Regions from separate parts of the Streptomyces sp. NPDC046122 genome, predicted to be linked through region 1. Evidence: riboswitches for the same ligand, from Rfam matches in the RefSeq annotation. Region 1 holds a riboswitch; the other holds the start of a gene.

Region 1 (7,208 bases):
GCGACCTTGTCGCGCTTCAGACGCACCCATGCGATTTTCCAGGGCGAGCGGCCTTCGATGGCTTTCGCCGGAACATCGGCCGCGACGTCAACGGCCGCGGTCTCTGCCGCGCTCGTGTCGTGCAGTGGTGCCGTCATCGTGGTGGGGACCCCTCTCGGCTCGGCCGACGGGTGGTCGGCCCGCGCCTGCCGCTGTAGCGGCTTGTTCGCATCGCAGGTGCAAGTGGTGCGGAAACGTGCAGAAGGTGCTCGGGCAAACGCAGTTGACATCGGGGAAAGCGGGTCGCACACAGGACCGACGTTCCTTGTTGCGGGAGTCTTCAATGAGCGCGCGATCACCCGCCAGACCTGGCGGGCAATGGATGCGCAACCGTGATGTGGCCTGTGGGCTTCCGTTATGCGGACGCCGCGATCGACTGAGCGGACCAGAAGCGGTCGATTGCACCAGACCGGACATGCCGCCCAACGGCCGTCATGCGCCGCTAATTTGGGCCGTGTCAGCCGCTGTGGGACGTGCCTCAGTAGGCGCGCGGCGCCGGGTAGCCGTAGCCGCCCTGCGGGGCGGAGGCGGGCGGCGCGGCGGGCGCGTGGGCCTCGCGGTCGTAGAACGGGCGGGCGTTGGCGCGCAGCCACATGGACACGGGGTCGTACTCGTCGGACATCGCGACGGTGGACACCGGCAGCCCTTCGGGGACCACGCCGATCGACTGCTGCATCATCGCGCGCACGGCGTCGACGGACTGCTGGCCCGTGTCGTACAGGTCGAGTCCGATGGCCAGGTACGGCGCCCCGAGCGCCGGCTGCACCCAGGCGCGGCGCAGCGCGCGGACGGCGGGCGTCCGGTGGGCGTTCTGGGTGAGCAGGGCGTAGAACTGCGGGATCTCGACGGCCGGTTCGGACAGCCGCAGCGGGCCCGCGGGCATCCGGTCGAGCCCGGTCGCGATACGCCGCAGGTCGAGCCAGGGGATCCCGACGCCACCGCCGGGGGCGTGCGGGTTGAGCCAGATGCCCCAGCGGTCGGGGAACAACGCCCGGGCGACGTCGCGGGCGGGCACCACCTCGTACGCCCGGCTCCAGCCGCTCGCGGCGAGCTCCTGGGCGGAGGTGACGCACGGCGCGTAGCCGAGGCCCTCGACGTCCATGTTCCCGTACTGGGCGTCGGGCGACCCGGCCTGACCGTGCCAGAGCAGCATCCAGAGCTCACCGCCCGCCGGATCGGCGAGGGCGCGCAGGAGCGCCTCGTACGCGTCGTAACGCCCGGGTGTCACCTGGCGCAGCATGTGCTCGACCTGCCCGGCCGCCGCAGTGCCTGACGCGCTCACCCTGGGTCCCGCCCCTCTTCGATCCACCGTGTCGGTTGTCGGCCAAGCTTAAGCGGCAGCACCGGCGCGGGGCACGAGTCGGGCGGCGGTGCGCGGACGGCGGCCCGGCGCGCGGTGCGCGACGGCCGCGAGCGGGGCGCCCCTACGGAGGCCGGGGCGCGACGGCCGGGGGCGGCAGGCGGGCGTCAGGCGCGCGTGTAGAAGGGCCGGACCTTCTCCAGCATCCACCCGGCGACCGGGTCCTGGGCCACGTCCAGCAGGACCAGGTTGACCTCCCACGGCACCTGGACGCGGCCGAGCGCCCGGCCCAGCGCGTCCATCGGGGCGTTGCGGTCGGCGCCCTCCCAGGCGGACAGCTGTACGCCGACGAAGAGCGCCGGGGGGCCGCCCTCGACGCTGGCGAGGGCGCGGCGGGCGCTCAGCACCACACCGCTCTCCTCGAACTCCCCGGCGGCGGCGGAGAGGAAGTCGACCGGCTCCTCCTGCCAGTCCGGCTCGAAGAGCCGGACCCGGCCGCCACTGGCCGGCCCGTCCAGCGGCGTACGGCCGGCCCGGCAGAGCTCGGCGACGGCGGCCGGCGGCAGCGGGACGCCGACCGCGCCGTCCGGGTTCACCGCGATGCCGAGCTGCGGGGGCAGGCCGCGGGCGAATTCCCGGGCCGGCGCCACGGTGAAGGACATGTGCGGCCCGGCGCAGTGGCGGAGCTGCTCCTCCGAGCTGTACACGGGGACGTACGCCTCGCCGTGGATCAGCACGGTCGGCAGGTCGAGATGCGGGGAGTCGGGGCCGCCGCCGGAGGGCAGCGGCACCCACACCTGGCTGCGACCGAGCACCTCGACTATGCGGCCGCCCGCGGCGGGGTTGCCGAGCGAGGCGCCCAGCACCTCTTCGAGCTCGTTGCCGGGCCAGCCGCTGCCGCCGTGCGGGTGGGCCGCTACCGGGAAGTCAGGGAAATCCACGGCACGAACTTTAACGCGACGCGCACACCCTCCCCCGGGCTCCCCCGCGGCCGGGCCTCAGCCGCCGGAAGGGCCCCCGGCGGCCGGAGCGAGGAAATCGATCACCTTCAGCGCGCCCGCCGCGTCCCGGTCCAGCAGGACCGCCGACGCGCAGCCCGCCGGCAGCCGGCCGGCCTCCGCGTCCCGCACCAGCCGGCCCACCGCACGCCGGTGCCGGGCGAAGGCGTAACCGGAGACCCCGCGGCCGCGCTCCTGCTGGCCGGCCCGCGCCACGTCCGCCGTCACGTCGAGCAGCACCAGGTGCAGCGCGACGCCCCGGCGGCGGGCGTCGCCGGCCAGCCAGCGCCGCACCCACGTCTGCGTACCGCAGTCGTGCACCACGACGCCCTCGCCCGAGCGCAGCGCGCGCCACAGGCCGGCGTAGTGCGCCGCGCGCACCAACGGCCGGTAGAGCGCGTACGGCAGCAGGCGGGGCATCAGCGCCTCCCAGCGCTCGCGCGCGTCCTGCGAGTCGATCCGGTGCGCCGCCGTACTCGCCGTACGCCGGATCAGGGTGCTCTTGCCGCTGCCCGGCAGGCCCGACACCACCACCGTGTCACCGGCCGCGAAGGACAGTGCCCGCGGGCCGCATCCCCCCCGCGCGCGCAGGTCGCGCACGAAGGGCGCGGGCCGGCGGGCGGCCCGCACCGGCACACCCTGCTGGGCGGGCATCGCGCGGTGCGCGGTCCCCGCGGTCGTCGCGTACACACCGGGCTGCTGCAACGTCATCGTCTTCCCCCTGTCGGGTGTCCCCCACCCTCTCCCACCCTTGCCCACAAAGTGTAAAGAAAAGGTAATGCGCCACAAGTCCATTTCGAGATCCGCCCAGGTGCTGTCGGGCCGCCGCCCGCGTGCAATGATGTGCCCGCCAACTGCATACCGGCCGCTTGAATCCGCGCGGGAGAGTCCGGGGCACTGTGTGCCCGGGACGCCGAAGGAGCAAGTTCCTCCCTTGAATCTCTCAGGCCCCGTACCGCGCGGGCGAGGCAGATCTGAAAAGCGAGCCGCCTCGTCGCGGCTCCACCCAAGGTGCAAGCCGGGACTCCCGGTGAACCTCTCAGGTTCCGATGACAGATGGGGAGGATCGTCCTCGCCTGTCATGCCCTGGGAGCCCCGCACATGAGCAATGTCCCCCGTCACACCGCCCTCGACGCCACTCATCGTTCGCTGGGTGCGACCATGACCGACTTCGCGGGCTGGGACATGCCGCTGCGGTACGCCAGCGAGCGCGACGAGCACAACGCCGTCCGCACCCGGGCCGGCCTCTTCGACCTCTCCCACATGGGCGAGATCACCGTCTCCGGCCCGCAGGCCGTGAACGCGCTCGACTACGCCCTCGTCGGCAACATCGGCACCGTCGGCCTCGGCCGCGCCCGCTACACGATGATCTGCCAGGAGGACGGCGGGATCGTCGACGACCTGATCGTCTACCGGCTGGGTGAGACCGAGTACATGGTCGTCGCCAACGCCGGCAACGCCCAGGTCGTCCTCGACGCGATCACCGAGCGCGCCGCCGGCTTCGACGCCGTCGTACGGGACGACCGCGACGCCTACGCCCTGATCGCCGTCCAGGGCCCCGAGTCCCCCGGCATCCTGAAGTCGGTCACCGACGCCGACCTCGACGGGCTGAAGTACTACGCCGGCCTGCCCGGCACCGTCGCGGGCGTCCCGGCGCTCATCGCCCGTACCGGCTACACCGGCGAGGACGGCTTCGAGCTGTTCGTGGAGCCGCGGCACGCCGAGACGCTGTGGCAGGCGCTGACCGAGGCGGGCAAGGACGCCGGCCTCGTCCCGGCCGGTCTCTCCTGCCGCGACACGCTGCGCCTGGAGGCGGGCATGCCGCTGTACGGGCACGAGCTGACCACTGCCCTGACTCCGTTCGACGCGGGCCTCGGCCGGGTCGTGAAGTTCGAGAAGGAGGGCGACTTCGTCGGCCGCGCCGCGCTGGAGGCCGCCGCCGAGCGCGCCGAGACCGCCCCGCCGCGCAAGCTGGTCGGCCTGGTCGCCGAGGGCCGCCGCGTCCCGCGCGCCGGTTTCCCCGTGGTCGCCGACGGCAAGGTGATCGGCGAGGTCACCTCCGGCGCCCCGTCCCCGACGCTGGGCAGGCCGATCGCCATGGCGTACGTCGACGCCGCGCACGCGGCGCCGGGCACCTCCGGTGTCGGCGTCGACATCCGCGGTACGCATGAGCCGTACGAGGTCGTCGCCCTGCCCTTCTACAAGCGCCAGAAGTGACCCCCCGCACAACCTCCCCGTTCACCACCACTCCCCCGCGTACAGGAGAATTCAGGTCATGAGCAACCCCCAGCAGCTGCGTTACAGCAAGGAGCACGAGTGGCTGTCGACCGCCGAGGACGGCGTGGCGACGGTCGGCATCACGGAGTTCGCGGCCAACGCGCTCGGTGACGTCGTGTACGCCCAGCTCCCTGAGGTCGGCGACACCGTGAGCGCGGGCGAGTCCTGCGGCGAGCTGGAGTCGACCAAGTCGGTCAGCGACCTGTACTCCCCGGTGACCGGCGAGGTCGTCGAGGCGAACCAGGACGTCGTCGACGACCCGTCGCTGGTGAATTCCGCCCCCTTCGAGGGCGGCTGGCTCTTCAAGGTGCGCGTCACGGACGAGCCGGGCGACCTGCTCTCCGCCGACGAGTACGACGCCTTCTCCTCCGGCAACTAAGACCTCGATCGGGACCGTGATGACGCTTCTCAACACTCCCCTGCATGAGCTCGACCCGGACGTCGCCGCCGCCGTCGACGCCGAGCTGCTCCGCCAGCAGTCCACCCTCGAGATGATCGCCTCGGAGAACTTCGCTCCGGTCGCGGTCATGGAGGCCCAGGGCTCCGTGCTCACCAACAAGTACGCGGAGGGCTACCCCGGCCGCCGCTACTACGGCGGCTGCGAGCACGTCGACGTGGTCGAGCAGATCGCGATCGACCGCATCAAGGCGCTCTTCGGCGCCGAGCACGCGAACGTGCAGCCCCACTCGGGCGCGCAGGCCAACGCCGCCGCGATGTTCGCGCTGCTGAAGCCCGGCGACACGATCATGGGCCTGAACCTGGCCCACGGCGGTCACCTGACCCACGGCATGAAGATCAACTTCTCCGGCAAGCTCTACAACGTGGTCGCGTACCACGTGGACGACGCCACCGGCGAGGTCGACATGGCCGAGGTCGAGCGCCTCGCCAAGGAGTCCAAGCCGAAGCTGATCGTGGCCGGCTGGTCCGCGTACCCGCGTCAGCTGGACTTCGCCGCCTTCCGCCGCGTCGCGGACGAGGTCGGCGCGTACCTCATGGTCGACATGGCGCACTTCGCCGGTCTGGTCGCCGCGGGCCTGCACCCCAACCCGGTGCCGCACGCCCACGTCGTCACCACGACCACGCACAAGACGCTCGGCGGCCCGCGCGGCGGAGTCATCCTCTCCACCGCCGAGCTCGCCAAGAAGATCAACTCGGCGGTCTTCCCCGGCCAGCAGGGCGGCCCGCTGGAGCACGTCATCGCCGCGAAGGCCGTCTCCTTCAAGGTCGCCGCGAGCGAGGAGTTCAAGGAGCGCCAGCAGCGCACCCTGGACGGCGCCCGCATCCTGGCGGAGCGCCTGGTGCAGCCGGACGTCACCGAGCACGGCGTGTCCGTCCTCACCGGCGGCACGGACGTCCACCTGGTCCTGGTCGACCTGCGGAACTCCGAGCTCGACGGCCAGCAGGCCGAGGACCGCCTGCACGGGATCGGCATCACGGTCAACCGCAACGCCATCCCGAACGACCCCCGGCCGCCGATGGTCACCTCGGGTCTGCGCATCGGTACGCCGGCCCTGGCCACGCGCGGCTTCCAGGCCGAGGACTTCGCCGAGGTGGCGGACGTCATCGCCGAGGCGCTGAAGCCGTCGTACGACGCCGACGCCCTTTCGGCCCGCGTCACGGCGCTGGCCGGCAGGCACCCGCTTTACCCTGGTCTGAAGTAGTTACCTACGACACAGACTGAACAACGGGGCACCGCGCACACTGGACAGTGAGTGCGGTGCCCCGGCTCTTGTACCCGCCCTTGATCATCTGCACCACCCCGGCAGACAGCGGCGTCTACCAACCCTTAGGAGTTCCCCGTGGCCATCTCGGTCTTCGACCTGTTCTCGATCGGCATCGGCCCGTCCAGCTCCCACACGGTGGGCCCGATGCGCGCGGCCCGCCTGTTCGCGGGCCGGCTGAAGAACGACGGACTGCTGGCCCACACCGCGTCCATACGCGCCGAGCTGTTCGGCTCGCTCGGCGCGACCGGGCACGGCCACGGCACTCCCAAGGCCGTCCTCCTGGGCCTCGCGGGGAACTCCCCGCGCACGGTCGACGTGGAGACCGCCGACGAGCAGTTCGAGAAGATCAAGGCGGACCGGCGCATCAGCCTGCTCGGCGCGCACGAGATCGGCTTCGACTTCGACGAGGACCTGATCCTGCACCGCCGCAAGGCCCTGCCGTACCACGCCAACGGCATGACGCTGTGGGCGTACGACGCCGAGGGCACGGCGCTGCTGGAGAAGACGTACTACTCGGTGGGCGGCGGTTTCGTCGTGGACGAGGACGCCGTCGGCGAGGACCGGATCAAGCTCGACGACACCGTACTGAAGTACCCCTTCCGCACCGGTGACGAGCTGCTGCGCCTGGCGAAGGAGACCGGCCTTTCGATCTCCGCGCTGATGCTGGAGAACGAGAAGGCCTGGCGCAGCGAGCGCGAGATCCGCGAGGGCCTGCTGGAGATCTGGCGGGCCATGCAGGACTGCGTCGCGCGCGGCATGTCCCAGGAGGGCATCCTGCCCGGCGGTCTGAAGGTGCGCAGGCGCGCCGCGAACACCGCGCGCAAGCTCCGCTCCGAGGGCGACCCGCTGGCCCTGTCGATGGAGTGGATC
Region 2 (7,208 bases), on a different contig from region 1:
CGAGGTGCGGGCACCGCAATGCCGAGGCCAGTCGTTTCTGCTCCAACTGCGGAGCGCCGCTGCGGGCCGGTGCGGCCGCGGAGCGTCCGTCCGAGACGACCTCGACGATCTCCATCTCCGGGCTCGAGGCGTACGAGGCGGAGGCGACGGGGCAGACCGCCGCTCCCTCGCTCTCGCCGGAGGCCCAGGCGGCCGTCGACGCCCTTCCGCTGGGTGCGGCGCTGCTCGTGGTGCGGCGCGGTCCCAACTCGGGCAGCCGCTTCCTCCTGGACGGCGAGCTGACCACGGCCGGCAGGCACCCGCAGAGCGACATCTTCCTCGACGACGTGACCGTCTCGCGTCGCCATGTGGAGTTCCGCAGGGGTGCGGACGGCGGTTTCACCGTCTCGGATGTCGGCAGTCTCAACGGCACCTACGTCAACCGTGAGCGGATCGACTCGGTCCCGCTGGCGAACGGTGACGAGGTGCAGATCGGTAAGTACCGGCTGGTCTTCTACGCGAGCCAGCGGGCCATCTGACCCGTACGGGAAGGTCCATGCAGCGAACACCGACGGGCGGTGCCGGAAGCGGCACCGCCACCGCGGGCGACCGGCTGGTGAGTATCGGCACCGTGCTGAACCTGCTGCGTGACGAGTTTCCCGAGGTCACCATCTCCAAGATCCGGTTCCTGGAGACCGAGGGGCTCGTCGAGCCGCAGCGGACCGCTTCCGGATACCGCAAGTTCAGTCCCGGTCATGTCGAGCGGCTGGCCCAGGTGCTGCGCATGCAGCGCGACCACTACCTGCCGCTCAAGGTCATCCGTGAGCACCTCGACGCCCTGGAGAGGGGTGAGCAGGTGCGGCTGCCGGTGGCCGGCGGACAGGGCGAGCAGCCGGACGGGGCGCCCGGCACCGGTGCGGACCGTCCGACCGCGGCCAGGATCGGCCGTAAGGAGCTTCTGGCGGCGGCCGGGGTCGGCGAGGAGGAGCTCGAGCTCTGGGAGTCGTACGGGCTCGTCTCGCCCCTGCCGGGCGGCGGCTACGACGCCGAGGTCGTCACGGTGGCCAAGCTCGTCGCCGAATTCGGACGGTTCGGTCTCGAACCTCGGCACCTGCGCGCGGTGAAAGCGGCGGCGGACCGCGAGGCCACCCTCGTCGAACAGGTGGTCGCACCACTGCGCCGGCACCGGAATCCGCAGACCAGGACCCATGCGGAGGCCACTGCCAAGGAACTCGCGGAGCTGTCCGTGAAACTCCATTCGGCCCTGATTCAGGCGGCGCTCGGCGTGCGGCTGCACTGAGCTCGGAGGATCCCGACTACCCAAACCTGCCAAGCACGTCCTAGGGTTGCTGTGTGAACGAGCTCGACGTCGTAGGTGTCCGGGTAGAAATGCCCTCGAACCAGCCGATCGTGCTCCTGCGTGAAGTGGGAGGCGATCGGTACCTCCCCATCTGGATCGGGCCGGGAGAGGCGACCGCGATCGCCTTCGCCCAGCAGGGGATGGCCCCTGCCAGGCCGCTGACCCACGACCTCTTCAAGGATGTTCTGGAAGCGGTCGGCCAGGAGCTCACCGAAGTCCGCATCACCGACCTGCGGGAAGGGGTCTTCTACGCCGAGCTGGTCTTTGCCAGCGGAGTCGAAGTGAGTGCCAGACCGTCCGACGCCATAGCGCTGGCGCTGCGCACCGGAACGCCGATCTACGGCAGTGACGGGGTGCTGGACGACGCGGGAATCGCGATTCCCGACGAGCAGGAGGACGAGGTGGAGAAGTTCCGCGAGTTCCTCGACCAGATCTCTCCCGAGGACTTCGGGACCAACAGTCAGTGAGCCGCGCGCCAGGGACTGTCCGCGCATTCGAGTAGCCTTTCCCCGAAGTGAGGCACGGGAAACCACTCTCAGGGTGATTATCACTCGGCGTGCCGAGTGTGGCGATCGTTGACGCACCCCGGGTGACTGCCTACCGTCGACAGGGCAGGTCAAGGACGGAGGTCGGCGTGAGAAGCAGCGGCGACGGTACGGTGGCGGGCGGGCCGTATCCGCTTCACGGCAGTGCGGTCGACCCTCTGGCGGGGCGGCAGGGCATGACCTCGGCCATGGGCGGGCCGATGGCGGACGAGGGCACGGAGAGCATCGGGTACCGGGGGCCCACCGCGTGCGCGGCGGCCGGGATCACGTACCGGCAGCTCGACTACTGGGCGCGTACGGGGCTGGTGGAGCCGAGTGTGCGGCCGGCCTACGGTTCCGGAACGCAGCGCCTCTACAGCTTCCGCGACGTCGTCGTCCTCAAGATCGTCAAGCGCTTCCTGGACACGGGTGTGGCCCTGCAGAACATCCGGGCCGCCGTCCGGCATCTGCGCGACCGCGGTTTCCAGGACCTGGAGCGCATGACGCTCATGAGCGACGGCGCGACCGTGTACGAGTGCTCCTCGCCGGACGAGGTCGTCGAACTGCTCCAGGGGGGCCAGGGCGTCTTCGGCATCGCCGTCGGCGTGGTGTGGCGCGACGTGGAGAGCGCGCTGTCCCAGCTGCACGGGGAGCGGGTCGACACGGGCGAGACCCTGGTCGGGCACAGCCCCACCGACGAGCTCGCGCGGCGCCGCAACAAGGCCGGCTGACCGGGCGGTCCGCCCCGGGGCCGCGCCGCCGCCAGCCGATTGTCAGTGCCGTACGGCAGCATCGGTGGTGTGAGACCCGCGCCCACCATCCTGCATCTGGACATGGATGCCTTCTACGCCGCCGCGGAGCAGGCGTCGAAACCCAGCCTGCGCGGAAAGCCGGTGGTGGTGGGCGGTATCGGCACCCGCGGGGTCGTCGCGACCGCTTCGTACGAGGCCAGGCGTTTCGGGGTGCACTCCGCGATGCCCGTGGCGCAGGCGCGCCGGCTGTGCCCGAACGCCGCCTATCTGATGCCGCGCTTCTCCCTCTACCGGTCGGTGAGCGAGCAGGTCATGGAGCTCCTCGGCCGGCTCTCGCCGCTCGTGGAGCCGCTCAGCCTGGACGAGGCCTTCGTCGATCTGGAGGCGGGCGGGGTGGCCGACGACGCGGCCTCGGCCCGCAGGGCGGGAGAGCTGCTGCGGGCGGACATCAAGGCGGTCACGGGGCTGACCGCTTCCGTGGGCCTCGCGGGGTCCAAGATGCTCGCCAAGATCGCGTCGGAACAGGCCAAGCCGGACGGCCTGGTGCTCATCGAGCCGGGCACCGAGCGGGAGCTGCTGGCGCCGATGCCGGTGCGGGTCCTGCCCGGGGTCGGGCCGGCCACCGGCGAACATCTGCGGCGCGCGGGCATGACCACCGTGTCCCACCTGGCGGAGGCGGGCGAGGACGAGCTCGTACGGCTGCTGGGGAAGGCGCACGGGGTCTCGCTCCACCGGATGGCCGTCGGGCACGACGAGCGGCCCGTGGTGGCCGAGAGGGACGCGAAGTCGGTGTCGGTCGAGGACACCTTCGAGGTCGATCTGCACGACCGGGTCCGGGTCAGGAACGAGGTGGTGCGGCTGTCCGACCGGTGCGTCGAGCGACTGCGCGCGGCCGGGCGCTCGGGCAGGACCGTGGTCCTCAAGGTGCGCCGGTACGACTTCTCGACGCTGACGCGTTCCGAGACGCTGCGCGGGCCGACGGACGATCCGACGGTGGTGCGGGAGGCGGCGGGCAGACTCCTGGAGTCGGTGGACACCACTGGTGGGGTGCGGCTGCTGGGCGTGGGGGTCACCGGGCTCGCCGACTTCACCCAGGAGGACCTCTTCGCGCAGGCGGCGGGCGAGTCGGCGGAGGCGGCGGCCGAAGCGGGCGCGGCGAAGGCGCCCGCCGCGACGGCCCCCGGCGAAGAGCCGGCGGTTCCACCCGCGGAGGAGCCGCCCCGGCGGCGCTGGCTGGCGGGCCAGGACGTACGGCATACGGAGTACGGGGCGGGGTGGGTGCAGGGCAGCGGGGTGGGGCGGGTGACGGTGCGGTTCGAGGAGCCGACGTCGGCGCCGGGGCGGGTGCGGACCTTCGGGGTGGACGATCCGCACCTGGCCCCGTCGGACCCGCTGCCGCTCGTGCGGGCGGCGGGGGATCAGGAGGGGTCGTCGCCGGCCAGCCGCCCGAAGTCCCGGTCGGGGGCCGGGGAGGAGACGTCGAGCCCGTAGTGGTGGTAGAGCTGCAGCTCCTGAGCGGGGGAGAGGTGCCGGCCGACGCCGAAGTCGGGTGCTTCCTTGATCAGGGCGCGGTCGTACGGCACGCGGAGGGTGTCGTCGACGACCTTGCTGGGTTCCAGGGGGACGAAGGCGTCCCGGCTGAAGAGGCCGGTGCGTACGGCGGCCCATTCGGGTACGCCCGTGGCGTCGTCGAGGTACACCTCGTCCACCGTTCCGATCTTGTCGCCGTTGCGGTCGAACGCCTTGCGTCCGATCAGGCTGCGCGGATCGATGTCGGTCTGCACGGTCCCTCCAACTGCTGGCAGCTGCTCGTAGCCCCGTAATGCCTACGAAAGGGCACAACTGTGGACTCGGCCACTCGAGGGATCCTCGACGGGCCTCGCTGGTAGGCTGGCCAGTGGCTGCTGACCCCGTGCGGGAGAGTCTCCGGTGAACGTGCCGGAGGCGCCGAAGGAGCAAATCCTCCCCGGAATCTCTCAGGCCCCCGTACCGCACGGACGAGGTCACTCTGGAAAGCAGGGCGGGCGCCGTACGGGCATGTGCCGGGAACACGGCACAGCACCTGTCACGGATCCCTTCCTCACCGACGGTGAAAGCCGGAACGACCCTCGACGTCAGCGACGTCCGCACGGTCTTCCGGTGAAGCTCTCAGGTTGAGATGACAGAGGGGGAGGCCGTCCGGGTACCCGTGCCGTGGTGCCCCTCGCAGGTCGCGTCAGACCAGGAGGCCTTCCGCAGATGACCGCAAACCGCATTCCGCTCTCACAGCTCGAGCGTGGCATCCCCTTCGAGCAGCGCCACATCGGGCCCGATGCCGAGGCTCAGGCCAAGATGCTCGCCCAGGTCGGGTACGGCTCGCTCGACGAGCTGACCGCGGCCGCGGTGCCGGAGGTCATCAAGAGCGCCGAGGCGCTTGGGCTGCCCGACGCGCGCACCGAGGCCGAGGTACTGGCGGAGCTGCGCACGCTCGCAGACCGCAACCAGGTGCTCGCCCCGATGATCGGCCTCGGGTACTACGGCACCTTCACGCCGCCGGTGATCCTGCGCAACGTCATGGAGAACCCGGCCTGGTACACGGCGTACACGCCCTACCAGCCGGAGATCTCGCAGGGCCGTCTCGAAGCGCTGCTGAACTTCCAGACCATGGTCGCGGACCTGACCGGGCTGCCCACCTCGGGCGCGTCCCTGCTCGACGAGGGCACGGCCGCCGCCGAGGCGATGTCGCTCGCGCGCCGCGTCGGCAAGGTCAAGAACGGCGTCTTCCTGATCGACTCCGACACGCTGCCGCAGACGGTCGCCGTCATTCAGACGCGCGCCGAGCCGACCGGTGTCGAGGTCGTCGTCGCCGACCTGTCGGACGGCATCCCGGCCGAGGCCGCCGAGCGCGGCGTCTTCGGCGTGCTGCTCCAGTACCCGGGCGCCTCCGGCGCCGTACGCGACATCAAGCCCGTCATCGAGCAGGCGCACGAGCTGGGGGCGATCGTGACCGTCGCCGCCGACCTGCTGGCGCTGACCCTGCTGACCTCGCCCGGCGAGCTCGGCGCGGACATCGCGGTGGGCACCACGCAGCGCTTCGGCGTACCGATGGGCTTCGGCGGCCCCCACGCCGGGTTCATGGCCGTACGGGAGAAGTTCGCGCGCAGCCTGCCCGGGCGGCTCGTCGGCGTCTCCGTCGACGCCGACGGCAACAAGGCGTACCGGCTGGCGCTCCAGACGCGTGAGCAGCACATCCGCCGCGAGAAGGCCACCAGTAACATCTGCACCGCGCAGGTCCTGCTCGCGGTCATGGCCGGCATGTACGCCGTCTACCACGGCCCCGACGGCCTGCGCGGCATCGCGCGCCGCACCCACCGCTACGCGACGCTCCTCGCCGAGGGCCTGCGCGCCGGCGGCGTCGAGATCGTGCACGGCGCGTACTTCGACACGCTGACCGCGCGCGTCCCGGGCAGGGCGGCCGACGTCGTCGCCGCGGCCCGTGAGGGCGGGGTCAACCTGCACCTGGCCGACGCCGACCACGTCTCCATGGCTTGCGACGAGACGACGGGCCGCGCGCAGATCGCCGCGGTCTGGGCCGCCTTCGGCGTCGACGCCGACATCGAGGCGCTCGACGAGCGGGCGGCCGACACGCTGCCCGAGGGAATGCTGCGGAGCGACGCGGTGCTCACGCACCCCGTCTTCCACCAGCACCGCTCCGAGACCGCCATGCTGCGCTACCTGCGCAAGCTCGCCGACCGTGACTACGCGCTGGACCGGGGCATGATCCCGCTCGGTTCGTGCACGATGAAGCTGAACGCGACCACCGAGATGGAGCCGGTCACCTGGCCGGAGTTCGGCGCCGTCCACCCCTTCGCGCCCGTCGAGCAGGCCGAGGGCTACCTGACGCTGATCCACGAGCTGGAGGAGCGCCTCGCGGAGGTCACCGGCTACGACGCGGTGTCGATCCAGCCCAACGCCGGTTCGCAGGGCGAGCTCGCGGGCCTGCTGGCGGTACGGGCGTACCACCGCGCGAACGGCGACGACCAGCGCACGGTGTGCCTGATCCCGTCGTCCGCGCACGGCACGAACGCCGCGAGCGCGGTCATGGCCGGCATGAAGGTCGTCGTCGTCAAGACGCGCGAGGACGGCGAGGTCGACGTCGAGGACCTGCACGCCAAGATCGAGCAGTACCGTGACGAGCTGTCGGTGCTGATGATCACTTACCCGTCCACGCACGGGGTGTTCGAGGAGCACGTCGCCGACATCTGCGCGACCGTGCACGAGGCCGGCGGCCAGGTGTACGTCGACGGCGCCAACCTCAACGCGCTGGTGGGGCTGGCGAAGCCGGGCAAGTTCGGCGGCGACGTCTCCCACCTCAACCTGCACAAGACCTTCTGCATCCCGCACGGCGGCGGCGGCCCCGGTGTCGGCCCGGTCGGCGTCCGCGCGCACCTCGCGCCGTACCTTCCGAACCACCCGCTCCAGCCGACCGCCGGTCCGGAGACGGGCGTCGGGCCCATTTCGGCCGCTCCGTGGGGCTCCGCGGGCATCCTGCCGATCTCCTGGGCGTACGTCCGACTGATGGGCGGGGAAGGACTCAAGAAGGCGACACAGGTC

The links. A riboswitch is a leader RNA that binds a small molecule or an ion and turns the genes downstream of it on or off. The one in region 1 is predicted to bind glycine.
Region 2: linked by a shared signal. The riboswitch ahead of gcvP (aminomethyl-transferring glycine dehydrogenase) and the one ahead of gcvT (glycine cleavage system aminomethyltransferase GcvT) in region 1 are both predicted to bind glycine.

Annotation. Positions count from the first base shown of each region.
Region 1 covers NZ_JBWKLQ010000001.1:268,967-276,174, forward strand. Annotated here, with positions in the region: gene AC07FK_RS01160 (ABC transporter permease) at 1-137, opposite strand, end outside; gene AC07FK_RS01165 (enhanced serine sensitivity protein SseB C-terminal domain-containing protein) at 518-1,321, opposite strand; gene AC07FK_RS01170 (enhanced serine sensitivity protein SseB) at 1,507-2,280, opposite strand; gene AC07FK_RS01175 (AAA family ATPase) at 2,338-3,048, opposite strand; glycine riboswitch at 3,208-3,305, shown strand; glycine riboswitch at 3,306-3,403, shown strand; gene gcvT (glycine cleavage system aminomethyltransferase GcvT) at 3,439-4,554, shown strand; gene gcvH (glycine cleavage system protein GcvH) at 4,613-4,993, shown strand; gene glyA (serine hydroxymethyltransferase) at 5,013-6,275, shown strand; gene AC07FK_RS01195 (L-serine ammonia-lyase) at 6,414-7,208, shown strand, end outside.
Region 2 covers NZ_JBWKLQ010000003.1:6,475-13,682, forward strand. Annotated here, with positions in the region: gene AC07FK_RS09265 (FHA domain-containing protein) at 1-518, shown strand, start outside; gene ftsR (transcriptional regulator FtsR) at 536-1,279, shown strand; gene AC07FK_RS09275 (bifunctional nuclease family protein) at 1,333-1,806, shown strand; gene AC07FK_RS09280 (MerR family transcriptional regulator) at 1,974-2,594, shown strand; gene AC07FK_RS09285 (DNA polymerase IV) at 2,664-4,106, shown strand; gene AC07FK_RS09290 (PRC-barrel domain-containing protein) at 4,034-4,399, opposite strand; glycine riboswitch at 4,521-4,617, shown strand; gene gcvP (aminomethyl-transferring glycine dehydrogenase) at 4,854-7,208, shown strand, end outside.